DNA from 2 places in the Actinomadura monticuli genome. Region 1 is predicted to be linked to the other one. Evidence: riboswitches for the same ligand, from Rfam matches in the RefSeq annotation. Region 1 holds a riboswitch; the other holds the start of a gene.
The links. A riboswitch is a leader RNA that binds a small molecule or an ion and turns the genes downstream of it on or off. The one in region 1 is predicted to bind cyclic di-AMP.

Region 1 (14,968 bases):
GCCGGCACGCAGCGCGCCGTAGACGTACTCGTCGAGGTCGAAAGTGGTGATGACGACCACGGCCAGCGGGTCGGCGACGCCGGGGCCGGCGACCAACCGGGTGGCCTCGAGCCCGTCGGTCACGGGCATGCGGATGTCGAACAGGCAGACGTCGGGGCGCAGTTCGCGGGCCAGCCGTACCGCTTCCTGTCCGTCGGCGGCCTCGCCGACCACCTCGATGCCGGGCTGGGCGTTCAGCATGATCCGCAGCCCGGTGCGGATGATGGTCTGGTCGTCAGCGACGAGGACGCGGATGGGCACCGCTCTCGGTCCTCCCTCTCGGCAGCTCGGCTTCGACATGCCAGCCCTGGTCGGCGCCGGGGCCGGCTCGTAGTTCGCCGCCGAGCAGAGCCGCGCGCTCGCGCAGTCCGGCAAGTCCGTATCCGGCACGGCCTCGGCCGGTGCGTTGGCCGTTGTCGCGCACACTCACCCGTACCGTGTGCCGTTCGCCGGTGATCCGGACCACGACCTCGGTCGCGCTGACCGCATGGCGCATCGCGTTGGTCACCGACTCCTGCACGATGCGGTAGACGGCCGCGTCCACGGCCGGGGGCAGCGTGTCCAGCTCGCCGTCGAGCCCCAGGTCGACCTTGAGGTGAACCCCCGGCGTGCGCACCAGGCGCTCCAGATCCGCGACGCCGGCGGGCGGCGCCAGCTCGGCGCCGACCCCGCGGTCGCGCAGCGCGGCGACCATGGCTCGCATTTCCTCCAGCGTGCGCGCCCCTTCCTCCTCGACCCCCTCCAGCGCCTCGACGGCGGCGGACGGGTCGGTGGCCGCGAGCACCCCGCCCGCCTGGGCGCGGATCACCATGGCCGACACGTGGTGGGCCACCGTGTCGTGCAGTTCCCGGGCGAACTGCTCACGCTCGCGGGAGCGAACCTGCTCCAACTGCCGCTCGCGTGCGGTCCCCCAGAACCGCACGGCGGCCCCGATCAAGCCAGGCAGCCACAGGAAGACGAAGCCCCCGACCTGTTCGGCGGCCGTGGTGTCGTACGTGACGGTGCACAGCGCGAAGGTCGCCAGGATCACCGCGCCGCCCAGCACGATCTCCCGTCCCGATCCCCAGCGAAGCAGCGCGTACACCAGCACGAGCACGACCACGCCGGTGTCCAGGCCGACGGGCTCGCGCGGTGCGGCGACGAGCGAGGCCACCTGGAGCAGGCTCGTCGCGCCGAACGCCAGCGTGACCATCGCCAGCGGGCGCGTCCGGCGCCACAAGGGCAGCAGGCACAGCCACACGGCGAACCCCACCGCCACCGGCCGCCACACGACGTTCTCGCGCAGGGTGGCCTCCAGCACCACACTGCCCAGTCCCGCGGCGAGCAGCGCCCAGTCCCGCCACACCCGGGCGGGCGCGTCGGGCGGCCGGGGTTCGGTCCACAGGGTTCGCAGGTTGTCTCGCAGCACGGTTCTCAGCCTAGGGACCGCGCCGTGCCGCGCATCGGCCGAAAGGACGGGGCGTCCTTCCGCCCTGGGGCCGACGAATCCGCGGCCCACGAGCCGATGCCGCAGAGCGCCGTGGCGACGAACCTCGGCATCGGCGGCCGTACAAGGACGGCCGACGAGGTGGTTGGAGGACCCGATGCTCTCGAAAGCCCTGTTGCTCCTGGGTGCAGGCGCCGCCCGCCATCCCTGGCAGGTGATCGCGGCATGGCTGGTCGCCGCCACGCTCGCCGTCCTCGCGGCGATCGCCATCGGCGGGCGGACCGCGGACTCGATGACCGCTCCGGGACTGGACTCCCAACGGGCCGCGCAACTGATCGAGCGGGCCGGCACCGGCCAGGAGGGGATGACCGCCCAAGTGGTCGTCACCCCTCTCGACGACGGTGCGACGTTCTTCGACCACGGCAGCGCGCGCATGGCTCTCACGCGGCTGCAGACCGAGGTGCGGCGCCTGCCGCACGTGCTCGGCACGAGCGACCCGGCGGGGGTACTCGACGCAGGCGGGGACACCGCCGTGCGCGGCGGCCTTGTCTCGGCCGACGGGCGGATCGCGGTCGTCCGGGTGCAGTACCCCGACCAGAACCGGCTGTCGGCCAAGGACCTCGACGCCCTCGTCGATCTCGGCGACCGGCTGCGCGCCGAGCTGCCCCTGCGCATCGAGATGGGCGGGAACCTCTTCTATGCCTTCTCCGACCCCGACGGCGGCGCAAGCGAGCTGATCGGCATCCTCGCCGCGGCCGCGATCCTGTTCCTGGCGTTCGGTTCGCTCATCGCCGCCGCGCTGCCGATCGGCATGGCGGTCTTCGGGCTGACCGTCGGGGTTGCCACGATGACGGTACTGGCGGGGGTGACGGACGTCCCGACCTTCGCCCCTGTCCTGGGCAGCATGGTCGGGCTCGGAGTCGGCATCGACTACGCGCTGTTCGTGCTCGCCAGGCACCGGGAGTACCTCGCGCGCGGGTTCGATCCCCGCGAGGCCGCGGGGCGAGCGGTGGCCGCGGCGGGGAGGCCCGTGGTCTTCGCCGGCGGCACCGTCGTCGTATCGATCCTCGGCCTGGCGGTCGCGAACGTGCCGTTCATGACGATGGGCGGGCTCGCCGTCTCGATCGTTGTTCTCACCATGGTGGTCGCGTCGGTGACGCTGCTGCCGGCCTTCCTCGGCGCGGCCGGCCCACGCCTGGCCCGGGCCGGCCGGATCGGCCGGGCTCTGCAGACCAGGAACCTGGGCCGACTCGCACGGCGGCGGGACCCGGCGGCGGGCGCCGCCCCCGCCGCCGGGTGGCGGCGCTGGATCGGGCACGTCAGCCGGCACCCGGTGCCGTACGCGGTCGGCGCGGCGGGGCTGCTGCTGACCGCGACGCTGCCCGTGCTCGGCCTGCGCGTCGGCCTGCCCGACGACGGCTCCATGCCCCACAGCCGGACCGAGCGCCGCGCCTACGACCTCGTCGCCGAGGGGTTCGGCCCGGGCACCAACGGTCCCCTCGTCATCGCCGCGGACCCCGCCGGTGATCCGGGAGCGCTGGACCGACTCGCCGCAGGCGTCGCGGCGGATCCGGGCATCACATCTGTCGCGCCGACGCATATCGATCGGGCCACCGGCATCGCGACCATCGCGGTGTTCCCGACCACCAGCCCTCAGGACAAGGCCACGGCCGACACCATCGCCCGGCTGCGCACCGACGTGCTGCCCACGGCGATCGGGCACGGCCCGGCCAGGGCCCACGTCGGCGGCGCCGCCGCGAGCCTGTCCGATGTGGGCCAACGCACCAGCCAACGCCTGCCGCTGTTCGTCGCCGCCGTGCTGGCGATGTCGTTCCTGCTGCTGATGCTGGTCTTCCGCTCGATACTCGTACCGCTCAAGGCGGTACTGCTGAACCTGCTGAGCATCGGCGCGGCCTACGGCATCATGGTCGCGGTCTTCCAGTGGGGCTGGGGAGGCGCACTCATCGGGCTGGAAGCGACGGTTCCGATCGTGTCGTTCATCCCGATGTTCCTCTTCGCCATCCTGTTCGGCCTGTCGATGGACTACGAGGTGTTCCTCCTCTCCCGCGTACGCGAGGAGTACCTGCGCACCGGCGACAACAGCACGGCGATCATCGAGGGCGTCTCGGGCACCGCCCGGATCATCACCTCGGCCGCTCTCATCATGGTGGCGGTCTTCCTGTCCTTCGCCGCCGTCGACGACCCCTCCGCCAAAATGTTCGGGCTCGGCCTGGCCACCGCGATCCTCATCGACGCCACGGTCGTGCGCATGGTGCTGGTACCGGCGACCATGACACTCCTCGGCCGGACCAACTGGTGGCTGCCGAGGTGGCTGGACCGGATGCTTCCCCGCGGCCCGGCCGGCACCGACGCGGAATCCACGGGTGAGGCCCCGCGTCCACGGCTGGTTGACCGCTGACTCAACTCCTGCCCGCCCTCGGCGTCCGGCACTTCAGCGTCACCTGGGGGGCATATCGAGTCGTGACCACCAGGTGGTCCTGGTGAGGTCTTCGATCCAGATCATCGAGGCGCGCAGGTGGAGACCGGCGAGGTAGCGTCCGGGTTGAACACTGGGAAGCCGGAGCCGGCGCTGTGCTGGTTCTTGAGGTCCGGTGTGAACCGGCTCGGTGCCGCAGGAGGCGGCCGAGTTCACTAACGAACGGCTAACAAACGATCAAGAGGCCGGTTCTCCGTGGTGGAGAAACGGCCTCTGAGCTGGTATTTCTTGTCGGGACGGCGGGATTTGAACCCACGACCCCTTGACCCCCAGTCAAGTGCGCTACCAAACTGCGCCACGTCCCGGTGCCCGGCGGAGCGGGCTTGATTACTGTAGCGCAGTCCATGGAGTCGTGCGTACTCGGTTACAGGGGCGCTGATCTCTGGTAGGCAGGCCGGATGGTGTCTTTACGGGCGGTGCTCGGCGGGGTCCTGTGCGTGGGGCTCGTGTGCGGGTGCGGCGGTGGTGGAGGAGGGGCGCTGCCGGTGAGTGCGAGTCCTGAGCCGGAGACGCCGAAGGCCACGCGGGCTTCCGACGCGCCGGTGGTGCGGGTCCCGGCGGGGGTGCGGGCGTCTTATGTGGTCTTCGATCGGCGGGCGGGGCGGGTCGTGCTGCAGAGGGGGGCGCGGCGGACGTTCCGGTCGGCCTCGGTGGTGAAGATCCTCATCGCGCTCGATTTCCTGGAGCGGCACCGGGCGTCGGCGGCGGATCGGGCGTCGCTGGCGTCGATGCTGCGGTCGAGCGACGACCAGGCGGCGACGGAGTTCTGGCGGCGGGGCGGGCAGGGGAAGGTCATCGAGCGGATGGTGCCGGAGGCGGGGCTGGCGGAGACGGCGCCGCCGCCGGCGGACAAGCCCGGGTTCTGGGGGTACACGGCGCTCAGTGCCAGGGACGTGGTCCAGACGTACCGGTACCTGCTGGACGAGGTGCCGGCGGCGCGGCGGGACTTCGTGCTGGAGCAGCTGCGGAGGTCGACGCCGTGCGGGAAGGACGGGTTCGACCAGACGTTCGGGATCCCGCGGGCGCTGAAGCGGCCGTGGGCCGTCAAGCAGGGGTGGTCGGGGTTCGGGGACGTGCCGGCGGAGCCGTGCCGGCGGGGCGGGGCGCGGCCGGCGGCGTGGGTGCCGGATCTGGGGATCGGGCGGCCCGTCCTGCACACGACGGGGGTGGTCGGGGACAAGATCGTCGTGGTGCTGACGCTGCAGCCGGCGGGGTCGTCGTTCCGGGCGTCGGCGGCGCGGATCACGGCGCTGACCGGGGAGGTCTGGCGGGCGACGTGACGGGCGTCACACAGTGGGGAAGGGTTCCGTCCGGCGCGGGTCATCGGGAGTGGTGGGCGTCGGGCGGGAACGGAAAAGTGGGTTAAAGATCTGGACTGTTTACCAGGTTGTGGGCGAATAGTCCTTCGCTGGCGTATGTAGCTTTTTTCTCCCAGGGCAATGACGCCGAACGGGGGACAGGGTTGGCGGATGCGGAGGGCACTCAGCCCGGGGTGCACGTTGCGGACCTGGACGACCTGCGGGGCGCGGCGCACGATCGCGCGGTGCTGGCCGAGGCGCGGGTCGTGCTGGCCCGGCGGCTCGGCGTCGCGCCGGGGGAGGCCCTGCAGCACCTGATCTGGCTCGCGCGCGACCTGGACATCGATCTCGCGGAGGCGGCGTCCCTGCTGGTCAAGGACGGCGTCGGCGGGCCGGTGGGGGCCGTGCTCGCCGGGCGCCGGGCGCCGCGGGCCGAGGGCGCTACGGCGGAGCGCCAGGACGTCCTGTCGGAGGCCGAGGACGTCCTGCGGCGGGTGACGGCCGAGGACACGGCGGGGGACGCCGAGATCCGCGCCGGGGTGGGCGAGGACCCGGTGGCGCGGGCGCTGCTGGACGGGACGATCGACTCCTGCGTCCACCTGGTGCCCGTCAGGGACGCCGGGGGCGAGGTGGCGGACTTCATCTACGCCGACGTGAACCGCGTCACCCGGGACATGTTCGGCCGCGGCAAGGAGGAGCTGACCGGCCTCCGGCTGCTGCAGACCGATCCGGGGGCGGCGCTCAGCGGGCTCTTCAACGAGTACGTGAAGGTGCTGGAGGGCGGGACCCCGCTGGAACGCGACTCGATCTCCTACACCACCGCCCAGCGGGGCCTGTCCCGTTCGTCCCGGATGAGCGTCCGGTGCGTGCGGGTGCCGACCGGGGTGTGCGTCACGTGGCGGTACCACTCCGCCGAGGACCGGGTCGCGCGGCGGATGGAGCGGGTGGAGCGGCTGGCGCTGATCGGCTTCGGCGAGTGGGACCTCGCGACGGGCGAGGCGGACTGGACGCCGCAGATGCTGGCCAACTACGGCCTCACCCCCGAGGAGGTGCCGCCGATGCCGCACGACCTGCCGAAGGCCGTGGCGGACGACGACCTCCCGCTGATGGAGGAGGCCATCCAGACGATGTTCTCGCGCCGGGAGCCGGTGGAGGCCGAGCACCGCGTGATCGGGCCGGACGGGACGGCGCGCCACCTGTGGGTGTTCGCCGAGCCGGTGCTGGGCGAGTCCGGGCTGCCGATCTCGATCAACATCGTCTCGCAGGACATCACCCGCCGGCGCGGGGTGGAGCGGGCGCTGGCCGAGACCCGGCGGCAGATGCTCAAGCAGCAGGCGCGGACGGCGCAGGAGCGGAAGGTCGCGGTGACGCTGCGCCGCGCGATCCTGCCGGACGAGGACGAGGTGGAGCAGCTGGCGGGCCTCGTCATGGCGGTCCGCAGCCTGGCGGCGGAGAGCACCGCCCGCATCGGCGGGGACTGGTTCGCGACCCGCGCCATGGCGGACGGGCGGGCGCTGTTCGCCATCGGGGACGCGGCCGGGCACGGCCTCCCGGCGGCCGCGGCGATGGCGCGGACCCGGAACGGGCTGCTCGGCCTCGCCTGCACCGGTGAGCCCGCGGGACGGCTGGTGGGCTGGCTGAACGAGCTGGTCGGCAACATGGACCCGCCCGCGACGGGGACGGCGATCGTCGCCCATTACGACCCGTCCCGCCGGGTGCTGGAGTGGACGTGCGCGGGCCATCCGCCGCCGATCCTGGTCCGGGGCGGGAAGGCGATGCCGCTGGAGGTCGTCCGGGACCCGATGCTCGGCGCCATGCCCGGCTGGCAGTACACGACGATCACCACCGAGCTGCACCCCGGCGACCTGCTGTTCCTCTATACCGACGGCCTGGTGGAGCGCAGGGACGCCGACCTGGACGAGCGCATCCTGGACCTCACGGGCATCCTGCGGGACTCCTCGGAGCGTCCGGACCGGGTGCTGGACGAGGTGCTGGCGCGCATGGAGCACGACCGCGCCGCGGACGACACCACGCTGTTCGCGGTGCGCGTCGAGTGACGGGCCTCACACGCGGCCCGCAGTGGTCGCGGGCTGTGAGCTAGGACGCACCTGAACCGCCGCTGAGAGCCCGTGACGGCCCGATCCCGGTGCCCCGCGGGGTGTCCGTGGCCCCCTCCGGAGGTTTCTTTACCTTTTGGTCATCGGGCGGTAAGGCCCGTGGGCAAAGGGCTGGCGGCCACTTCGGTGAAGATCGGGAAGATGCGGCGCCCTGACGGTGTTGGTGAATCCTTGGAAGGGCTTTGAGCAGGCAAGACCGAAGTTTGTGGCTCATTTGCTTTTCCTGGGAAGGTTGATACCTTCTATCCGAATCACGCAGCGCGCCCCATGCGTTGCCGCCGGCCGTGCCGCGCACGGCCGAGGATCGCGGAGCGGTATCCGCACGCGATGCGCGCCATGAAGATGCGCGCCCCACCTCAGATAAGTCGCTGAGACACATCCGAAAAGTCGGCACCGCCGTGTGCGGTGCGAGGCCGAGTCCGTCCAGGTCGCACGACCGGACGGAGCCGGGGACCCAACGTTCCAGGGGTGAATCGGCGCGCAGAGACGCGCCGTAGGGCTGCTTCCATGCCCGAATCCGTCAGCTAACCCGGTAGGCGTCATGGAAGACAAGGAGATTCCCTGCATGACCGGTCGTTTCGATCGTTTCGCGCTCAACCGCTTCTCGTCCGAGGACAAGGCCGTCGGCGTCGCCGTCAGCGCGGTCGTCGCCGGAGCCGTCGGGCTCGCCGTCCTCAACCCCCTCGCGGGGGGCCGCGCCGAGGCCGAGACCCCGGTCCGCGCCGCGGCGGCCGTCGCCGAGCAGGGCACCGCGTCGCAGAGCACCGCGTCGAAGGCGTCCACGGGCATGACCACCGCCGAGGCCCGCGAGGCCGGCTACAAGGTGCCGCCGCGCGCGGTGCAGCCCTCCGAGGTCATCAAGCTGGCCCAGAAGCAGGTCGGCATCAGCGAGGGCAAGGGCAAGCAGACCAAGTTCCACGACTGGTACGTCTCGACCCCGCACGCCAAGGCCACCGCCCAGCGCGACGGCGGCTTCTCGGTCAAGGCCTACAACGGAGCCCAGTGGTGCGACATGTTCGTGTCCTGGCTCGGCGCCCAGACCGGCGTGAAGAACATGGGCTGGGACGCCTACACCGTCCAGCACGCCTCCTGGTTCAAGAAGACCGACCGCTGGGGCCACAAGGCCAAGCCGGGCGCCGTCGTGTTCTTCGACTGGAAGGACGGCAGCAACGGCAGCATCGGTGACATCGACCACGTCGGCCTCGTCGTGAAGGACAACGGCGACGGCACCGTCAAGACCATCGAGGGCAACAGCAACGACCAGGTCGAGAAGAAGACCCGGGACAAGTCGGAGATCGTCGGCTACGGCTACCCCGACTACGCTTCCTGACCCTCCGCGAGGACGGCGGAACGCGACACCCTGAAGGCGCCCGGCTCCGGCCGGGCGCCTTCGGGCGTTCCCAGGTGGTTGCGTCCTATGTCTCCCGCGAAGGCGGGTAATGCTAAGCGTTGACAGCCTTTGATCCCTCTTGGACCTCGATGGGCTCTTCCTGGATAGGAATCCCTGGCAACGCGTCCGACCGGCGCCCGGGCGGCTCCGTCCCGGGGGAACTGGCGAGGGGGGATGCCCATGCGGGTGCGCCCGGATGTCAGCGTGGTGGTGATCGCGTACAACGACGCCCGGCGGCTGCCCCGGGCGGTCGCCTCGTCGCTGGCGCAGTCGCTGGGCGTCGTCGAGACCGTGATCGTCGACGACGCCAGCACCGACGGCACCGGGGAGATCGCCGACCGGTTCGCCGCCGCGCATCCGGGACGGGTCCGGGCCGTCCACCTGCCGTCGAACTCCGGAGGCTGCGGACGCCCCCGCAACACCGGCGTCGACGCCTCGTCCGGCCGGTACGTGATGTTCCTCGACAGCGACGACCTGCTGGACCGGCACGCCTGTCTCAACCTGCTGGCCGCCGCCGAGGACACCGGGGCCGACCTGGTCTCCGGGCTGTGCGACCGGATCTTCCTGGACGTGCCCGAGGGCGCGAAGGGACGCGTCCGGCCCTGGTACCCGTGGCTCTACCGGCGCAGCACCGCGCACGGGTCGCTCAGCGACGAGCCCCGCCTCCTCTACGACACCCTCTCGACCAACAAGGCGTACCGCCGCGGCTTCCTGGAGGAGCACGGGCTGCGGTTCGTCGAGCGGCTGCACTACGAGGACCTGCTGTTCACCGCCGAGGCCTACCTGGCGTCGGGGCGGACCGCGCTCATCCCGCACCGCGTCTACAACTGGCTCGTCAAGGAGCGGACTGCGGCGCCGTCGATCTCCAACCGGCGCACCCAGCTGGCCAACTTCGCCGACCGGCTGGAGATCCATCGGCGCATCGACATGCTGTTCGCGCTGCGCGGCGCCCACGACCTGCGGCTTGCCAAGGACGTCAAGTTCGTCAACCACGACCTGGTCCTCTACCTGCGGGAACTGCGCGACCGAGACCCAGGCCACCGAGCGCGCTTCCTCGAGCTGGCGGCCGGCTACCTGGCCGAGCTGGACCCGCGCGCGTTCGAGCTGGCCCGCCGGCTGCCCGCGATCGCCGCGTACCTGATCCGCGAGGGCGACCACGAGGGGGCGCTCGCCGCCGCCGAGTACCGGGCCTGGGAGCGGCCCGAGCTCCGCGCCCGGCTGGTGGAGCGGGACGGACGGGTCTACTGGGGCGCGGGCGGGCCGCGCGGGCGGCACGGCCACCGGGTCCTGGACGTCACCGGCCTCGGCTTCCACGTGCGGCCCCTGAAGGACCTGCGCCCGGCGAACACGGTGACGCGGCTGGAGACGCGCGGCGGCCGCGTCCTGATGGCCGGGCACGTGCTGAACCCCCTGAACCGCGTCCCGGCGGACGCCGAGCTCGCCGGGACGCTGGAGTTCTGCGACCGGCGCCGCCGCGCCCGCACGGTGCGGGCCCGCGCCGTCGTCCGGCACGAGGGGGACCGGCTGGCCTGGCGGTCGGAGTTCGACCCGCTCCGCCGGATCAGGCCGATCGGGTTCATCGATCCCGTCTGGGACGTCCGGCTGCGCGTCCGGGTCAACGGCGAGGACATGGTCACCCGCCCCGGCGAGGGCCGCGGGTCGCCGTCGCTGACGGGCGTCGCGCTGCCCGTCCGGCCCCGGCTGACCCGGATCGCCGCGGACCGGCTCCGCTCCTACGTCACGGGCGGCGGGCACCTGGCGTTCGCACTGGAGACGGCGAGCCCGTGGGCGCGGCTCGCCGGGGCCGCCGCGCTCCGCGCCGCCCGGTCGCCGGCGGGACGGCTCGTATGGCGCCGCGCGCGGGGGCTGAAGAAGTCCGTCCGCCGGCGGCTCACCGCCCGGACGACCAAGATCGCCGTGTTCAACGGGGTGCTGAGCCGGCTGCCCGTCCGGCCCGGCCTGGCGGTCTTCGAGAGCCATCTCGGCCGCCACTACTCGGACAACCCCAAGTACATCTACCGGGAGCTGCGCAGGACGGGCCGGCCGGTGACGGCGGTGTGGGCGTACGCGTCGTCGCCGAAGGGGTTCCCGGACGACGCCAGGCTGGTCCGGCGCGGCTCGTGGGGCTACTTCCTGGCGCTGGCGCGCGCCCAGTTCTGGGTCGACAACCAGGGGTTCCCCGAGGGGCTGCGCAAGCGCCCGGGGACCACCTACATCCAGACCTGGCACGGCTCGGCGTTCAAGCTGATGGGCCTGGACCAGCCGCGCATGAAGAGCGGCCCCGCCGCCGAGCGGGCCCGGCTGCGCCGGATGGTGGAGCGCTACGACTGCTTCCTGGTCCGCTCCGGGCACGACGCCGAGACGCTGTGCGCCGGCCTCGGGATCCGCTCCGAGCTGCTCCCGGCCGGCTATCCGCGCAACGACCCCCTGGTCAACGGCCTGGACGGCGATCCGGAGCTGGCCGCCGAGGTCGCCTCGCTGCGCGCGTCGCTCGGCCTGGACGGCGGCCGCCGCGCCGTCCTGTACGCGCCGACGTTCGCCACCGGGCGCAAGGGGCGCCCCGTCGAGCTGCTGGACCCGCCCGTCGACCCGGAGGTGTTCGCGCGGGAGCTCGGCGAGGAGTTCGTGCTGCTCGTCCGGCCGCACTACCTGTGCCGGGCCAACGTCCCGCCCGGCGCCCGCGCGGTGATGCGGGACGTCGGCGCGGTGCCCGACGTGACCCCGCTGCTGCTCCTCGCGGACGCGCTGGTCACCGACCACTCGTCGATCATGTTCGACTTCGCGCTGCTGGACCGGCCGATCATCCTGCACCTCCCGGACGGCCGGGACCGCGCCACCGGCTACTTCGACCTGGAACTGCACGGGCCGGGGCCGATCACCCGCGGCGAGGAGGAGCTCGTCGCCGCGCTGGCCGGGCTGGACGAGGCGGAGGCCGTCCACGCGTCCCGGCGCCGCGCGTTCGCCGCGCGCTTCGGCGAGCACGACCGGGGCACCGCCGCCCGCACGGTGGCGGACCGCTACTTCCCGGCCGCCCGGCCGGGCCACGGGGGGAACAGGCATGGCCGCACCGCGTGACGTCTTCATCGTGTGCAACAACGCCGACGAGATGGGCGGGCTCCAGCGCTGGGCGCACCACATGGCGCGGCTGCTGGCCGGCCGCGGCGACCGCGTCACGCTCGTCGGGATCACGCGCGGCCCGGACCCCTACCACCACGGGCGCGACGGCTCCTACGCCGTCGAGGTGCTGCACCGCGACTGGCGTTCGCCGGTGCACGCGTGGCGGCCCGCGACGCCGGTGCAGCGGCTGAACGCGGCGGCCCGCGTGCGGGAGATGCGGCGGGCCGCGGCCCAGCGGCGCGGCGCCGCCCGGCTGTCGGAGCTGTTCGCCGGCGCCGGGCCGGGGGCGGTGGTCATCGTGGCCCAGGTGTGGGCGATGGAGTGGGTGCGGCTGGCGGACACGTCCGGGCTGCGGGTCGTGGCGATGAGCCACGAGTCGTACAAGGCCACCCGCGGGTCGACGCGGTACCGCCGGGTCCGGGAGCACTACGCGGGCGCCGACCGGATGCTGGTGCTGACCGCCGAGGACGCCGACGCCTGGGCCGGGGACGGCATGACCAACGTCGGCCACATCCCGAACGCGCTGCATGTCACGCCGTCTGTCCATCCCACGCTGGACCTCCCCGTGGTCGCCTGCGTCGGGCGGCTGTCGCACGAGAAGGGCGTGGACCTGATGCTGGAGGCGTGGCAGCGGGCCTCCGCGCGCCACCCGGAGTGGCGCCTCCACATCTACGGCAGCGGTCCGGAGGAGGATGAACTGCGCGCCCAGGCGGCGGCCGTGGCAGGCTCGGTCGAGTTCCGGGGCGTGATCGCCGAGGTCGAGGACGCGCTGGTGGAGGCGTCGGTGTTCGCGCTGCCGTCCCGTGCGGAGGGCTTCCCGATGTCGGTGCTGGAGGCCATGGCGTACGGGCTGCCGACGGTGGCGTTCGACTGCGCGCCGGGCGTCCGGGAGCTGATAGCAGACGGCCGGGGCGGCGTCCTGGTCGAGCCCGGCGACACGATCGCGTTCGCCGCCGCCCTGGAGCGGCTCATGGAGGACCCGGACGTGCGCCGCCGCCTCGGCGCCGAGGCCCGCGCGTCCGTGCTGCGGTTCCATCCGGACGCCGTCCTCGCCCGCTGGGACAGGCTGTTCGACCTGCTCCACCGGGACCTGCCGCGGGCCGAGCCGAAACGTCCGCCCGCACCGGTCCCGCAGTGGACGGCCGCGGGGAATCCCGCGGCGAGGGCGGCGGGCAGGCCCGGACGCGAGACCGAACCCGCACCGGGGGTTTGATTCTTTCTAACAACTGTTTGGTAGAGTCGGGGCGTGAACGAGAACGAGTCGCCGGAGGACCGCGCCTTCCGCGCCGAGGTCCGCGACTGGCTCCAGGCGAACCTGTCGGGCGAGTTCGCGCACGCCCGCGGGCTCGGCGGGCCCGGCCGCGAGCACGAGGCGTTCGAGGAGCGGCTGGCCTGGGAGCGGCACATGGCCGCCGCCGGCTGGACGTGCGTCGGCTGGCCGGTGGAGTACGGCGGCCGCGGCGCCACCCTCGAGCAGCAGGTGATCTTCCACGAGGAGTACGCGCTCGCCGACGGCCCCGCCCGCGTCAACCACATCGGCGAGAACCTGCTCGGCCCCACGATCATCGCGTTCGGCACCGACGAGCAGCGCGCCCGCTTCCTCCCGCCGATCGTGGCGGTCGAGGAGCTGTGGTGCCAGGGCTACTCCGAGCCCAACGCCGGCTCCGACCTCGCCAACGTCCAGACCCGCGCCGCACTCGCCGGCGACCACTGGACGATCGACGGCCAGAAGGTGTGGACGTCCCTCGCCCTCGAATCGGACTGGTGCTTCGTCGTCTGCCGCACCGAGCCCGGGTCGTCCCGCCACAAGGGCCTGTCGTACCTGCTCGTCCCGATGAAGCAGGACGGCGTTGACATCCGGCCGATCATCCAGCTCACCGGGACCTCCGAGTTCAACGAGGTCTTCTTCGACGGCGCCCGCACCGGCGCCGGCAACATCGTCGGGGCGCCCGGCGAGGGCTGGAAGATCGCGATGGCGACGCTGGGCTTCGAGCGCGGCGTCGCGACCCTCGGCCAGCAGGTCGGGTTCCGGCGCGAGTTCGAGGGCGTCGCCGACCTCGCCCGGCGCACCGGCGCCATCGCCGACCCGCTGCTGCGCGACCGGCTGACCAGGTCGTACATGGGGCTGGAGATCATGCGGCTGAACGCCGTGCGGACCATGGCGGGCGTCGCCGCCGGAGCCCCCGGCCCCGAGTCGTCGATCTCCAAGCTGGTCTGGGGCACCTGGCACCGCGAGCTCGGCGAGCTGGCCATGGACGTCCTCGGCGCCGGCGGCCTGGTGGCCGACGGCGAGCCCTCCGAGCGCTCTTCGGGCGAAGCCCAGGGGTCCACCCCCAGAGGGGGGTACGACCTGAACGACTGGCAGCGGCTGTTCCTCTTCTCCCGCTCCGACACGATCTACGCCGGGTCGAACGAGATCCAGCGCAACATCATCGCCGAGCGCGTGCTCGGGCTCCCGAGAGAGGCACGCGGATGACCCCGCCCCCCTACGTCCCCGGGCACGGCCTCCTGAAGGACCGCGCCGTCGTGATCACCGCCGCGGCGGGCGCCGGGATCGGCGGCGCCACCGCCCGCCGCTGCCTGGAGGAGGGCGCCCGCGTCCTGATCTCCGACACCCACGAGCGGCGGCTCACCGCGTCCGCGCGGGAGCTGGAGAAGGAGTTCGGCGCCGACCGCGTCGCCGCGCTGCCCTGCGACGTCACGTCCGAGGAGCAGGTGCGGGCCCTCTACGACCTGGCCGTGGAGCGCTTCGGGCGCATCGACGTCGCGGTCAACAACGCCGGCCTCGGCGGGACCGCCGACCTCGTCGACATGACCGACGAGCAGTGGGACCGGGTCATCGACATCACCCTCAACGGCACCATGCGCTGCACCCGCGCCGCCCTGCGCATCATGCGCGGGCAGGGCGCCGGCGTCATCGTCAACAACGCCTCGGTGATCGGCTGGCGGGCGCAGAAGGGGCAGTCGCACTACGCCGCCGCCAAGGCCGGCGTCATGGCGCTCACCCGCTGCTCCGCGCTGGAGGCCGCGGACCACGGCGTCCGGATCAACGCCGTCTCCCCGTCCCTCGCCATGCACCCGCAC
Region 2 (14,968 bases), on a different contig from region 1:
GGCGACCCCCGACCAGACCTCAACGATTTCGACCTATTACATCCCGAAAAGGCGCGTCCGGGAATGCTGCCGGCCGGCCGCTTACCCCCAGTGGCCAGCATGACGACGATGTCCGCACCTACCTGAGCATGGTCGGCATCATGCCCTCAACGAAGCCGGCGTGACCAGGAAGTGACCAAGACGATAGTGGGACTGGGCACCATAGGCAGCGTCTGAAGTCAGCCGAATCGCAAGATCGGAGGTCACGATGCATAAAGCCGAGCGCCACCGCACCGCGAGGTCTGGGTTCGCCATCCCTCTGACCGGCGCAGCGCTGGTCTTTGCGGCCGTCCTGGCAGGTCCCGCGTCCGCCGCCGGGACGCCCGGCCGTGCAGCGTCCACCCAGGCGGCGTCTCCAGCGGCGCACACCCGTGGGTCCGCCGCAACGCCCGCAGCGGCGGACCCCTGTATCAGGACGGTCCGCGTGTATCGGGACGATGAGGGGTTCTGGCACGGGGTCGGCTATAACTGCTCCCTGTACGGCGGAAATCGCTCTCTGCGGTACGCCGACGGCATGAACTACAGCCAGTGCGCTTATGTGGAAGGAAAGTCCTTCCATGATTGGATCATTCCTGACTGGGCGGCTCGGGGGCCGATCACGATCGTCGCCTACTGCATCTGAGCCCTCTGCGATCGCGTAGCCTGGGCCGACCACCTGATTCCATCGATATGGGTCACGGCCACTATCCGATACTGCACACCTACCGGCCACGGACGTTGCCGGATGGCTCGGCCATGGCCAGCAGAATCGGCCTTGCTTATCCTTCCGGAAACCTCGTCCGGGTGGCAGAGGGATGTTCGTACTGCACGACGACGCGTCCTGCGGCGCTGGGCGATCGGACGGTCACCGGCACGTACCGCCGGGCCCCGAGGCGGCGGTCAGCATGATCAGGTAGCTGCCCTCGGGCCACCCGGAGGTGGGCACGGTCAGCGACGGCCGCCACGGAGCCGACACCGTCCGGGTCGCCTTGTCGACATGGGCGCCCGGCTGCCGGACCCCCGGGGTGAGCCCAGACCGCCATACCCGGCGTGCCTGCGCGCCGCCGTACCAGCCCATCCTGAAGGCCTCGGCGGTGAACCCGGAGGTCGTGGTGAAACGAACAACCGGAAGCGCTCGCCCGGCAGCGCGCTGACGTGATCGGCATAGCCCTCGATCTCGTGCTCGGATCCCATGTCCCTGCGGATGATGCGCCAGTCCGCGTCACCGCGTTTCCCGTTCTCGGCCGGCGAGGCCGCGGCATTCACCGCCTCCTTCCCCTCGGCCCCCCGGAATCGCGGTGGTGAACGCTGGAGGAACAGGCCCCGACCAGGGTGACCGTCAAGACCAGCGCTGGCAGGACGCGTCCCCGAAGCGCACGCCGTGCCGCTGCGGGACGCCCGTTGGCGGCCCTGCGTCCGCCGGGTTCGATCCTGTCGCGTGCGCGGCTTTCCACGACTCCCCCGATGGTCGACTGCTGAGGGACTCCTCCCCGTCCCGGCGGGCTGGAAGCCACAGCGCCGATCAACGGACCCGAAACAGATGGTCATCGACCGCGGGGATCAGGACCGGTGGTCGCGGCGGCCGGTGAGTTCGGTGTGCTCGGGACGCTGGGCGAGCGCTTCGGCGGAGCCGAGCTGCCAGGGGACGCTGGTGACCATGACGCCCGGCCGGAAGAGCAGCCGTGCCGTGAGCCGCAGCGCGCTCTGGTTGTGCAGGAGCTGCTCCCACCAGTGGCCGACGACGTATTCGGGGACGAACACGCAGACCACGTCGCGGGGGCTTCTCCGGCGGATCCGGCCGACGTACTTCAGGACGGGCCCGGTGATGTCCCGGTAGGGGGAGTCCAGGACGGTCAGCGGCACGGGAACGCCGTAGCGGTCCCACTGCTCTTCGAGTTCCTCGGTCTCCCCGGCGGACGTGCGGACGGTCACCGCGGTGAGGGTGGACGGGTGGGTCGCGCGGGCGAAGGCGATGGCGCGCAGGGTGGGGGTGTGCAGCTTGGAGACCAGCACGACGGCGTGCACGCGGCTCGGCAGCGAGACGGCGTCCTCGGACGGCGCCAGTTCGGCGGCGACCTGCTCGTAGTGGCCGTGGATGGCCTTCATCATCATGAAGACGAGGGGCATCGCGATGACGACGATCCATGCGCCGTGGGTGAACTTGGTGACCAGGACGACGATCAGCACCGCCGCGGTGAGGACCGCGCCGACCGCGTTGATCAGGCGGGCGCGATGCAGCCGGGCGCGGTGCCGCCAGACTGTCCGCGGCCCGGTTTCGCCGCCCGGCGCGGGTCCTTGCCTCAGGAGTGCCGTCCAGTGCCGGACCATGCCGGTCTGGCTGAGCGTGAAGGAGACGAAGACGCCGATGATGTAGAGCTGGATCAGGCGGGTCGTGCTGGCGTTGAACGCCCAGATCAGCACGCTGGCGAGCACGGCGAGGATCACGATGCCGTTGCTGAACACCAGCCGGTCGCCGCGCCGGGAGAACTGCCTGGGCAGGAAGCCGTCCTCGCCGAGGATGCTGGCGAGGATCGGGAAACCGTTGTAAGCGGTGTTGGCCGCCAGCACCAAGATCGCGGCTGTGAACCCGGCGACGAGGTAGAACAGCACCGACCCGGAGCCGGAGACCGCGGCGGCGATCTGGGTGATCACGGTCTTCTGCTCGTAGCCGGCGGGCGCGCCGGTCAGCAGCCGGGGGTCGGCCGCGATCCGCACGTGCGAGGCCAGGGCGAGCCCGGTGATCCCGGTGAAGATCGTGATGGTCAGCGCACCCATGATCGTCAGGGTGGCGGCGGCGTTCGCGCTCTTGGGAGGCTTGAAGTTGGGGACGCCGTTGCTGACCGCCTCGACCCCGGTGAGCGCCGTGCAGCCCTGGGAGAACGCGCGCATGAGCAGCGCGACGGCCAGCAGACCGGTCGTGCCGTGCGAGGGCTGGACGCCGAAGTGCGCGGACTCGGCCTCCGGTGTGTGACCGGCCAGCACGCGCCCGGCGCCCAGAAGGATCATGATGCCCACCGCGGCGACGAACCCATAGGTCGGGATCGCGAAGACCGTCCCGGACTCTCTGATCCCGCGAAGGTTGATGATCGCCAGCAGCGCGACCAGGCCGATGCAGATCTGCACCGAGTGGGGCGCCAGCGCGGGCATCGCCGACGCGAGGTTGGCGACTCCGGCGGCCACCGACACCGCCACGGTCAGCACATAATCGACCAGCAGGGCGCTGGCGGCGACCAGCGAGGCGTTGACGCCCAGGTTCTCCCGGCTGACGACGTAGGCGCCGCCGCCGTTGGGGTAGCCGTAGCAGGTCTGCCGATAGGACAGAACGACCACGGCCAGCAGGATGATGACCGCGGCGGCGATCCACGGCGTGAGATGGATCAGCGCCAGCCCGCCCAGGCTGAGCGCCAGCAGGATCTCCTCGGTGGCGTAGGCGTTGGACGACAGCGGATCGCTGCAGAACACCGGCAGCGCGAGCTTCTTGGGCAGCAGCGTCTGGCCGAGTTGCCCGCTGCGCAGCGGCCGGCCGAGCAGGAACCGCTTCGGAAGGCTCATCCCGCGTCAGTTGCCGGACGCCTCCGCGCCGGGCGCATGCCGAGGGCCGCGAAGCCGAGTAGCACCGCGACGGCGGCGCCTTCCAGGGCTGGCGCGAGCACGAAGCCCGTCCGGTGGCCGTACTCGTGGAACCCGAACGGGCCGTCCTGGTCGCTGATCAGCAGGCCGACGATCGTGCCCAGCGCGAACAGGGCGCCGATGGTCGGGATGACCCGGTACTGGTCGGCGAGGTACTCGTGCGGATGGACGGCGCCGATGCCGAACAGCAGCACGCCCAGGTAGCGCGGCACAGGAGGCAATGCGATCACCCGCCCGGGACCGGGGAGCCGCCACTCACTCCGCTCTCGGCCTGCTGGCCCCGGGGTGAGACGGCGTACCATTCGGCGCCGAACCGGATGAGCCGGCCGGGGTATGGCGAGTTCGTCGCCGCCGCGCAGCCGGCGGCCACGCTCACCAGGATGGCGGCAGGCGCACCTTGGAGCCGGGCCGTGCACCGACGGCCCATGTCAGTAGCCGCCGCCGGTCGACTGGACCTTGTCGCCGGACGCCGACAGCACGTACCACGCGGCGCCGAACTGGTTGAGAGCCTGCCCCTTGGCGCTTCCGGGGGTGGTGCCGTCGGGCGCGTAGTAGTAGACCGGATGCCCGCTGTAGGTGACCTGCGTCGAGCCGTCCGGGCGCTTGGTGGTGCCCGGCTTCGCCGCGTCCGCCCCCGTCCCGGCCTTGGGCTTCGCCGAGGCGGTGACCGGGGGCCACACCGCCGCGCACGATCCGGTGCAGGACGACGTGCCGCCCTTGTCCTTCTCGAACAGGTAGACCGTCCGGCCTTGACCGTCCACCAGGATTTGCCCCAGGTTCCCCACGGTCGCCGTCTTGATCGTGTCACCGGAGGCCGCACCGGACGGAGGCGCGGACGTGGGCGCCGTCCGAGTGGGGGACGACTTGCCTCCCCCTCCCCCGCCGCACCCGGCGACCGCGAGGACGGCCGCCGCAACGACGGCCGGCGCCCCTGTCATCACTCCCGGTCGGCGCCGCCGTGACCGCGCGACCGGAACAGTCGCGCCGGCCGGGCCGGCCACCTGAGTCTTGGACATTCGCGAACCCTTCCCCGAAACGCGGTCCGGCGGGCCGATTTCGCTCGCTCCCGCCGCCACATACCCGCCGGCCCGGCTCGCGAACTGTCAGTTCCCAGCCATGACCCGCTCTTTCCTTACGGTCGTGATGACAGTTCCACACGACCTGCGGGGCCGAACCCCGGGTCACCTGCCGATAAGCACGAAAGCCTCCGTTCCCTCCCACAGCCGGTTGTCCGGCACAATGTGCGCAGGACGGAGGTGGCGCATGGCGGGACTGGGCGGAGCACTCGAGCGGTCCATCATGGACCTGCTCTGGGACGCCTCCGGTCCGCTGCGGGTGCGTGAGCTGCTCGCCAAGTTGAACGAGGACGCGGACAGGGCCCTGGCCTACAACACCGTCCAGACCGTGGCCGAAAGGTTGGCGCAAAAGGGTCTGCTGCGGCGCACCCCGGACGGGACGGCTTTCCGCTACGCCCCCACCTGTGCGCGGGAGGAGTACGCGGTCGAGTTGATGCTCGACGCGCTCACCGAGTCCGACGATCACGGCAGCATCCTGGCGAGATTCGCGGAAGCCGTCCCACCGGAGGACGCGCGCCGGCTGCTGGACGCCCTGCGGCGCCGGACGTCCGGCGGCCGAGGGGCGTGACGCCGTGATCTATTTCTTGATCAGCCTGGTCTCCACGGCGGTCGTGCTGAGCTGCCTGGCGGGGCCCGCGCTCGATCGGCTCCACCGCCCCGCCGCGCATCCGCTGATCGCCGCCGTCTGCTGGTTCGCGGCCTTGGCCGGCACCTTCATCGCCGACATCGGGCTCGTCGCGGTGGCGCTGCTGGCGCCGCCGGCGCCCGGCCACGGTCTTCTGGAGGGGCTGCGCGACTGCCTGCCGCACCACGGCGACGAGGCGATCATCCTGGCGGCCGCCGCCAGCCTGGCGCTGCTGGCGGCCTGCTGCTCCAGGCTCGCCCGCGGCCTGCCCCGGCTCGGACGAGCCGTGCGGCACCGGCGCCGGCACCGGGAGATGCTCCGGCTCGTCGCCAGGGAGCACGGACGGCACCCCGACGTGCTCGTCCTCGACCACCCCGTGCCCGTGGCGTACTCGTTGCCCGCTCGGGGACGCGCGATCGTGGTCAGCACCGGCGCCCAGGAGACGCTCACCCCCGAAGAGTTCGGCGCGGTTCTGGTCCACGAACGGACCCATGTGCGTCAGAGGCACCACATGATGCTGCTCGTGCTGGACCTCGCCTACGCGCTCCTGCCCTGGTCGCCGACCGTCCGGCGGGCCAAGGCGACCCTCCCCTCGCTGCTGGAGATGGCCGCGGACGACGCCGCGGCCCGGGCATGCGGAAGGCGGACGCTCGCCGACGCCCTGTGCCGGCTCGCGGCAACGCCGGGTGTCGCGGGCGCCCTCGGGGCGGCAGGCCCCTCCGCGGAAGCGCTGACGGAACGAGTGCGGCGTCTGGAGTCCGCCGAGATGGGGAAGCCGCGCCGGGCCGCTCGAGCGGCTGCCTCCACCTTCGTCACCCTCGCCGTCGCCGCACCTCTCCTGGTCGCCGCCGCCACCATCGTGCAGCTGTCCGACGTCTGCTGAGGCCGTCCTCACCAGACGCCGAAGTGACCGGCCGTTTTCCGAGGACGTCCTGAGATTGCTGAGGCTGTTTGTCGCAATCGCCCACTTGGGTGGCGTATGAGACCGCTATCTCCTACGCTCCGTAGGAGCCAACGCGCGGTGTCCCCGCCGGGGACAGCGGTGGCCACGCCGAATCCCGCGGACCTGCACCGTCCCGGGAACCGGGGAACCGTTCTCCATCTGGGGTGAATCCGCTCGGCATGAGCGGTAGGGCAACTCCGGCCCGAACCCGGCAGCTCACCCGGTAGGCGTAGAGGAGAGGACAGTGCATGCAGCGACGGGCTGCCGGAGAAAGAAGGCCGATCCACCGACGGCTCATCGTCAGCACGGCGTGGACGGCATCGATCGCCGTTTCCGCGACGCTCGTGGCTCCCCCGCCCGCCTGGGCCGAGCCCAAGCCGACCCGCAAGGAGCTGACCGCCCAGCAGAAGAAGCTCGCCGACGAGGCCGAGAAGCTCAGCGAGCAGTACAACGGGCTGCGAGTGCGCCTCCAGCAGGCCCAGCGGGCCGCCAAGGTGGCCGAGGGCAACGCCGCCCGCCAGAAGAAGGCGCTGGACGACGCGCGGGCCAGGATCGTCAAGCTCGCCGCGGACAGCTACAAGAACGGCCCGGTGGACCCGGCGGTCGCCTTCGCGTCAGCGGACGACCCGCAGTCCGTCCTGGACAAGTCGGCCACCCTCAACTACTTCGCCCGCCAGGACAGCGCGCGCGTCGCCCAACTGCTGCAGACGATGCAGGCGGCCGAACGCGCCCGTAAATCGGCCGGAACACGCGCGCAGGAGGTGCGCGAGCTCACCGACGAGGCGAAGAAGAAGCGCAAGGAACTCCAGACCAAGCTGAAGAAGGTCCAGGCCAAGCTCGGCGCCATGCCGGGCGGTCGCACCAACGCGGGTCCCGCCCCGAACGTGGACCCGGGCGGCGCGTCGGCCAAGGCCCTGGGGGCGCTCAGGGCGGCCCTGAGCCAGCGCGGTGTCCCGTACTCGTGGGGCGGCGGCAACGCCTCCGGCCCGTCCTACGGCACCGCGCAGGGCGCCAACATCAAGGGCTTCGACTGCTCGGGCCTGACCCTGTACGCCTACGCCCAGGTCGGCATCAGCCTCCCCCACTACACCGGGGCCCAGTACAACGCCGGCACCCGCGTCTCCCAGAGCCAGCTGAAGCCCGGCGACCTGGTCTTCTTCTACAGCGACCTGCACCACATGGGCATGTACGTCGGCAACGGCAACATGGTCCACGCCCCGCAGACCGGCGACGTCGTCAAGATCGCCCCGATCGCCGGCCGCCCGTTCGCCGGCGGCGTCCGCGTGGCCTGATCCGCGCCGCACCGGACTCCCCGAACCACGTCCCCGTCGCCCACTTGCTAGGGCGGCGGGGACGCTGTTTGGGATTTCGCTCCCGCGCTGGCACGAGTTGCGCGGCCGGACCCGCACGAGTGCCGCCCCCACTTGCACCCATGGCCATGGCCGGCGTCCGGGCGCCCGCGACGGCCACCAGCGCGGCCGTGATCACGGGCGGGCACGTCGGCCGGCGACTCCAGCAGTTCGGGGACCTCCGTCCGGGCCGCGCAGGAGCGGAACGACCGGACGCTCATCGGTCTGGCCCTGGACGTTCACCGTCCTCGCCGACGCCCGCTGAAACAGCCGTGTCGCGACGCGGGCCGACGCCGCGGCACAGCCTGCCCGGGCCTGCAGTCACGCGGGATACTGGGGAGGGGTCGTTGACGTCGCCTGGCGTGCGCATGAGGTGGCCCCGGCGGCGCCGCTCACCGCCGGCGGGCGGGAGGCCGGCGATCGCAGAATCGGGAGGCTTTCCATGCACGACGCCGAAAGCGGCCACGCGACTCTTCCGGAGGATTCGGAGGAGCGTCGGGGGCGCGGCCCGGGCAAGGACCGCAGCGTCGCCGTTCTCGACGTGGGCGGTCTGAACTGGGCATCGGAGAAGAACATCGTCGAGTCCGTCCTGGGACGCCGGCCAGGAGTGCTGGCGGTCGAGGCCAATCCCGTCTCGCAGACCGCGACGGTCGTGTTCGACCCGGCGCGTACCTCGCTGGCCGAGCTCAGACGCTGGGTGACCGAGTGCGGCTATCACTGCGCCGGGCAGTCGGTGCCGTCGCACATCTGTGATCCGATGGCCGGACCGGCCGCCGCTCCCCCACCGGAGGCCGGCACGGCCGTCGATCGGACCGGGCACCGCGCCCCGGCACCGCATTCCGCCGATGCCGAGGCGGCGAAGGCCCGGTCGCCGCATGAGGCGATGGGGCACGGCGGGCACGGGGCCTTGTCGATGGCGGCGATGGTCGCCGACATGCGGAACCGGTTCCTGGTCGCGCTCCTGTTCTCCATCCCGATCGTGATCTGGTCACCGATCGGCGAGGAGGTGCTCGGCCTGCACGTGCCCGCTCCGTTCGGGATCCGGCAGGACGTGTGGGCGCTGCTGCTGAGCCTGCCGGTGATCTTCTACTCGTCCTGGATCTTCTTCGACGGCGCCGTCCGGGCGCTGCGGGCCCGAACACTGGACATGATGGTGCTGGTCGCCGTCGCGGTCGGAGCCGGCTGGCTGTACTCCCTGGTGGTCACGCTCACCGGCGGGGGCGAGGTGTTCTACGAGGCGGCCACCGTCCTGGCGGCCTTCGTGCTGCTGGGGCACTGGTTCGAGATGCGCGCCCGGGGCGGCGCCAACGACGCCGTCCGCACCCTGCTCGACCTCGCGCCGCCCAAGGCCGTGGTCATCCGCGACGGCGAGCCGGTCGAGGCGCCCACCGCCGAGGTGGCCGCCGGGGACCTCCTGCTGGTACGTCCGGGAGCCAAGATCGCCGTGGACGGGGTGGTCGAGGACGGTGAGAGCGAGGTCGACGAGTCGATGGTCACCGGCGAGAGCCTGCCGGTGCACAAGGCGCCCGGGGACACCGTCATCGGAGCCACCATCAACGCCAACGGCACCTTGCGCGTGCGCGCCACCAGGGTCGGCGCCGACACCGCCCTGGCACAGATCGTCCAGCTCGTCCAGGAGGCGCAGAACTCCAAGGCCCCCGGCCAGCGGCTCGCCGACCGGGCGGCGTTCTGGCTGGTGCTCGTGGCCCTCCTCGGCGGCGGGGCGACGCTCGCGACCTGGCTGCTGACCGGCAGCGCCTTCGCGACCGCGATGCTGTTCGCCATCACCGTGGTGGTCATCACCTGCCCGGACGCCCTCGGCCTGGCCACTCCCACCGCGATCATGGTGGGTACCGGGCTGGGCGCCAAGCGCGGCGTGCTGTTCAAGAACGCCATGGCCCTGGAGGCCTCCGCCCGCATCCAGACGGTCGTGATGGACAAGACCGGCACGCTCACCAAGGGAGAACCCGAGGTGACCGACGTCATCACGGATGGGGCGGACGAGCCTGAACTGCTCCGCCTCGTCGCCGCGGTGGAACGCGAGTCCGAGCATCCCCTCGCACAGGCCATCGTCCGGCACGCCGCCGAACGCGGCCTGGACGTCACGCGGGCGGAGCGTTTCCAGAACGTCCCCGGGCACGGTGCCATCGCCGAGGTCGGCGGGCGGCGCGTTGTGGTCGGCAACCGCCGCCTGGCCGAACGCGAAGGCGTCGATCTCGGCCCGCTGGCCGACCGCCGCGATGAACTGGCCGCCACCGGACGGACCGCCGTGATCGCCGCGATCGACGGCCGGGCGGCCGGCCTGATCGGCATCGCCGACGCCCCGCGCGAGACCTCGCAGCCGGCCGTCGCCGCCCTGCACGACCTGGGCGTCCAGGTCGTCATGCTGACCGGCGACAACCGCGCCACGGCCGAACGCATCGCCGAGCGGCTGGGCATCGACACCGTGATCGCGGAAGTGCTGCCCGGCGACAAGGCGGCCGAGATCGCCGAGCTTCAGCGCGACGGGCGCAAGGTCGCCATGGTCGGGGACGGCGTCAACGACGCACCCGCACTGGCCCAAGCCGACCTGGGCATCGCGATCGGCGCCGGCACCGACGTGGCCATCGAGACCGCCGACGTCGTGCTCATGCGCTCCGATCCACTGGACGTGCCCACCGCACTGCGCATCGGCCGCGGGACGCTGCGCAAGATGCGGCAGAACCTCGGCTGGGCCATCGGCTACAACGCCATCGCCCTGCCCATCGCCGCCGGAGTCTTCGAACCCGGTTTCGGCCTCGTCCTGCGCCCTGAGATCGCCGCGCTGTCGATGTCCGGCTCCAGCCTCATCGTCGCGGTCAACGCCCTCGCTCTGAGGCGCTTGCGACTCCCCACCGCAAGCCCCGAGCCGGCACAGGGCATGCCTCAGTCCCCGTCTGTACCGGCCCGGGAGGGGGATCGGACCGGATTTTCGCGGTAGAGCCGACGCGTCCGGTTAGCGCGTGCGGCGGCGGTGCGTGCGGCGGCGGCCAGGTGTCGCAGCACCGTGTGGCGCAGTTGATGCAGCGTCCGGCCGCGGCCGTGCGGGCCGAGGTCGCTGGCGGCGGTTTCGTAGCGCATCCGCCACGGCACCCGCTTGCGCGGCGTCGGCCGTTCTGAGTCGCACCGGTGCCTCCGGTCAGCCGGTGCGTGCTCCGCGGGGTTCGGCGCGCAGGATGTCGATGGCGGTCTGGGCGCAGTTGCCGCAGATCCACACGCCGGGGCCGGCGGCCAGAGGGCCGAGGTCGGTGCAGCCGCAGAAGGAGCAGGCCCGGCCCGTGCTTTTGCTTCTGCCGACGCCGGACGTCACAGACACTCGACACGAAAGGTTCACGACCATGAAGCGCGCACTCGCGCTCGTCGCCGTCCCCGCCCTGGCGATCAGCCTGGCCGCCTGCGGCGACGACGGCTCCGACGACGCCAAGGGCCCGATGTCCGGCCGCTCGATGCCGGCGAGCGCTTCGCCGTCCGACGGCGGCTCGCAGGCACGGCACAACGACCAGGACGTCATGTTCGCCCAGATGATGATCCCGCATCACCGCCAGGCGGTCGAGATGGCCGATCTGGCCGCCACCCGCGCCGCGTCCCCTGAGGTGAAGCAGCTCGCCGCCGAGATCAAGAAGGCGCAGGACCCGGAGATCGAGCAGATGTCCGCCTGGCTGACCGGCTGGGGGGCTCCGGTGCCCTCGCCCGGGGTGAGCGACCCGGGCCACATGGGCCACGGCGGCATGGAGGGCATGATGACCGACGAGCAGATGAAGGACCTGGAGGGAGCCGAGGGCGCGGCCTTCGACAGGGCGTTCCTGACGATGATGATCAAGCACCACGAGGGCGCCGTGGCGATGGCCGGGACCGAGCAGACCTCCGGGCGGTCTCCCGAGGCCAAGAAGATGGCCGCGGACATCGTGACCTCGCAGTCCGCCGAGATCACCAGGATGCGGAAGCTGCTCAAGCAGTAGTAGCAGCAGGCGGCCGCGGCGGGCGGGGACTCCGCGAGCCCCGCCCGCTCCGCCGCGCGATCGCCCGCCACGCCGAAATGGGTACGTCGGTGCGGGCGGCGCGATCGGGACGCCCTACACGCGCCGAGAGCACCGCCGGCTCGGCAAACGCGATAGTCCCTCGCTCATGGAGGGGCCGGTCATTGCCTCACTCGATCCCGCGGGGTCGCGGGGTTTACCGGCCGGCCTTCAGGGGCTTTGCGCCTGTGCTTCAGGAGTGCGACGGTCGCGGCCAGCGCGGCGGTTCCCAGTGCCGCGTAGCCGCCGGGCGTGCCGAACAGGGCGTGGCGCGGTGCGGCCGGGTTGGTCTCGACTCCGGCCACGTAGACGAGGATCGGCACGGTGAGGATGGACCCTCCGCCGCCGAGCAGGCCGAGCGAGACGCCGACGGCGAGCATGGCGAGGAGGGTCAGGGCGAGTGTCATCATGACCGCCGTTCCCGCAGCGGCGCGACCGTGTTCTCGGTGTCGCGGGCCGGTGCCCGCAGGGACGCCGCGTCGATCTTCGAGGACAGGCTGGGCATATCGACCTTTCGTCTGGGCCCGGGGCGGGCCGGGTCCGGAAGCGGAGACCGGTGGTTCGGGCGGACGGCGGCGGGCCCGGGGTCAGGCGGCGGACGCGACGACCGGCAGGCCGGCAAGGGCGCCGGCGTCGTACGCGTCGTCGACGGCGACCACGCGGCGCCCGGCGGCGGCCAGGAACGAGGCGGCCACGGAGGCGCGGTAGCCACCCTGGCAGTGGACCCACACCTCTCCGCCGGGCAGCTCGTCCACGCGCCGCGGCAGGTCCTGCAGAGGGATGTGCACGGCGCCGTCGATGTGCGAGGCGGCCCACTCGTTGGCACGGCGCACGTCCAGCACCACGACCGGCCGGTGATGCCGCACGGCGGCCAATTCGTCGAACGACGCCCGGGGGAAGGAGGCCAGGCGCTCCTCACCGGCCCAGCGCTCCGGGCCGCCGGTGGCCGACGCGGCCGGGCGGTCGATGCCGATGCGGACCAGTTCGCGCTGGGCGGCGGCCACGTCCTCCGGCGTCTCCCCCAGCAGCGTCAGCGGAGTGCCCCACGGGACGAGCCAGCCGAGGTAGGTCGCGAAAGCGCCGTCCAGCCCGAAGTTGAGCGTTCCGGCCATGTGCCCGGCGGCGAACGCCGTCCGGGTCCGCAGGTCGACGACCCACTCCCCCGCCTCGATCCGCCGCCGGAGTTCGGCGGCGTCGGCCCGGCGCGGTTCCGAGAGGTCGGGCGCCTCCGGGCCCGCGCTGTTGGCCGGCCCCATCTGGGCGTAGTAGGCGGGCCAGGCGTCCAGCCCGGCCAGCAGCGTCTCCACGTACTCCTTCTCCTCGAGGGTGAGCACGGGATTGGTGCGCCTCTCCCGGCCGATCGTCGACGCCTCGGCCTCCGACTGGGTGGACGAGCAGAAGCTTCCGAACCCATGGGTGGGGAAGACCTCGGCGTCGTCGGGAAGCTCGCGCGCCAGCCGGTGCGCCGAGCCGTACTGGGCGGTCACCAGCTCGTGGGTATGAGCAGGTCCGAGCAGGTCCGGCCGTCCGGTGGACCCGTACAGCAGCGAGCCGCCCGTGAAGACGGCGGGTGCCCGCCCCGGAGCGTCCAGGACGTAGGCCAGATGCGTGAAGGTGTGGCCGGGGGTCGCCAGGGCTCGCACCCGCATCCGGGTACCGACGCCGACGACGTCGCCGTCGGCCACCGCGCGATGTTCGAACGCCACCGGATCGGCGGCATTGACGTGGTAGGCGGCCCCGGTGGCGCGGGCGAGCGCGAGCCCGCCGGTCACGTAGTCGTTGTGGATGTGGGTCTCGAAGACGTCGAGGATCTCCACGTCCCGTTGTTCGGCCAGTTCGAGCACCCGGTCGATGTCGCGCTGCGGGTCGATGACGAACGCGACCTCGCCGTCGGTGACGAAGTAGCTGCGGTCCCCCAGCGTGGGCGTGTCAATGGCAACGATCTCGATCATTGAACTGCCTCTCTCCAACTCGTCGTCAGGCGGCGGTCTCATGGAGCGCTCCGGCCGCCGGGCGCGTGTCGATGCCGGCCGCCGCCGTCCCCCCGGCGGCGGGCGTGCGGACATCGACCTCACCATCCATCTCCTAGATACCCTAGGGGGTATCCACGAAGCAGCGTAGGCGATGAGCGAGAGGCTGCGCAAATACGGGCGGGGGTATCCATGAGGGCGTCGCGCGAACGAGGTCCGGATGCGGACCTTCCGCCCGTCTGGGCCGATCCCGGCGCGGGCCCTATACCCTGGTAGGTATGAGGAGGACAATGTGAAATTCGAGGCGGACTCGCTGGCCGACGTCCTCGTGCGCCTGCGGCGCGCGCAGGGGCAGCTCGGAGGCGTCATCCAGATGATCGAGAACGAGCGCGACTGCAAGGACGTGATCACTCAGCTCGCGGCGGTCTCCCGTGCGCTGGACCGTGCGGGATTCAAAATCATCGCAACGGGCCTGGAGAAGTGCGTGCAGGAGGGCACGGACCCCGGACAGGCCGAACTGGACCGCGCCCAGTTGGAGAAGCTCTTCATGAGCCTCGCCTGACCGCGACTGCGGCAGCGGGATCCAGCGAACGGTCACCCCCTCGCGCGCTCCCCCTCACCGCGGAACGACGCGGAACCGGCGGCCTTACGGCTGCTCGTCCACGACGTCCACGCGCGGGGGTTCCGGCATCGCCGCTCCATCGTGGTTCGCCTCCGGTGTTCGCCTTCGCCCGGCACGGCGGGGCGGGACCTTCGGCCCGTCTCCGGGGGACGAACGCCGGATGGGACGGCGGCGCGCCCCGAGGTTGGCTCGAAGGAGACCTCACAGGGCGGTGCACGATGCAACGGATGAACGCGCTGGACGCCGGAATGTTCTTCGCCGAGAACGACACGAGCCCGCTCCAGATCGGGACGGTGACCGTGTTCGAAGGTCCGGCGCCCGACTACCCGGACCTCGTGCGGCAGGTGTTCGCCAGGCTGCGGCTCGCGCCGCGCTGCCTGCAGCGCGTGCGGACCGTCCCGTTCAACCTGGCGCACCCGGTCTGGGTGGACGACCAGCGCTTCGCGATCGGCGACCACATCCTGCACACGACCGCGCCCGAACCCGGCGGCCCGGAGGAACTGCATGAACTGGCCGGCCGGCTGCTGGCCCCGCCGCTGGATCTCGGCCGGTCACCGTGGCAGATGTGGCTGGTCGACGGGCTCGCGGACGGCCGCTGGGCGCTGATCTGCAAGGTGCACCACTGCATGGTGGACGGGCTGGCCGGAATCGACCTGCTCGCGGTGCTGCTGGACACCGACCGGGACTGGGCGCCCGAGACG

Region 2: linked by a shared signal. The riboswitch ahead of SM611_RS27600 (NlpC/P60 family protein) and the one ahead of SM611_RS35490 (CHAP domain-containing protein) in region 1 are both predicted to bind cyclic di-AMP.

What each region holds. Positions count from the first base shown of each region.
Region 1 is NZ_JAXCEI010000026.1:48,260-63,227, reverse strand. Features, by position in the region: gene SM611_RS35520 (response regulator) at 1-300, opposite strand, end outside; gene SM611_RS35515 (sensor histidine kinase) at 275-1,447, opposite strand; gene SM611_RS35510 (MMPL family transporter) at 1,623-3,884, shown strand; tRNA gene SM611_RS35505 (tRNA-Pro) at 4,194-4,267, opposite strand; gene SM611_RS35500 (serine hydrolase) at 4,448-5,242, shown strand; gene SM611_RS35495 (PP2C family protein-serine/threonine phosphatase) at 5,455-7,317, shown strand; cyclic di-AMP (ydaO/yuaA leader) riboswitch at 7,779-7,931, shown strand; gene SM611_RS35490 (CHAP domain-containing protein) at 7,943-8,707, shown strand; gene SM611_RS35485 (bifunctional glycosyltransferase/CDP-glycerol:glycerophosphate glycerophosphotransferase) at 8,948-11,842, shown strand; gene SM611_RS35480 (glycosyltransferase) at 11,826-13,097, shown strand; gene SM611_RS35475 (acyl-CoA dehydrogenase family protein) at 13,131-14,360, shown strand; gene SM611_RS35470 (SDR family oxidoreductase) at 14,357-14,968, shown strand, end outside.
Region 2 is NZ_JAXCEI010000013.1:206,061-221,028, reverse strand. Features, by position in the region: gene SM611_RS27630 (N,N-dimethylformamidase beta subunit family domain-containing protein) at 884-1,207, opposite strand; gene SM611_RS27625 (APC family permease) at 1,579-3,570, opposite strand; gene SM611_RS27620 (hypothetical protein) at 3,567-3,860, opposite strand; gene SM611_RS27615 (COG4315 family predicted lipoprotein) at 4,077-4,586, opposite strand; gene SM611_RS27610 (BlaI/MecI/CopY family transcriptional regulator) at 4,912-5,292, shown strand; gene SM611_RS27605 (M56 family metallopeptidase) at 5,297-6,232, shown strand; cyclic di-AMP (ydaO/yuaA leader) riboswitch at 6,389-6,537, shown strand; gene SM611_RS27600 (NlpC/P60 family protein) at 6,541-7,584, shown strand; gene SM611_RS27595 (heavy metal translocating P-type ATPase) at 8,084-10,600, shown strand; gene SM611_RS27590 (DUF305 domain-containing protein) at 10,998-11,618, shown strand; gene SM611_RS27585 (hypothetical protein) at 11,798-12,085, opposite strand; gene SM611_RS27580 (MBL fold metallo-hydrolase) at 12,263-13,627, opposite strand; gene SM611_RS27575 (metal-sensitive transcriptional regulator) at 13,938-14,207, shown strand; gene SM611_RS27570 (wax ester/triacylglycerol synthase family O-acyltransferase) at 14,495-14,968, shown strand, end outside.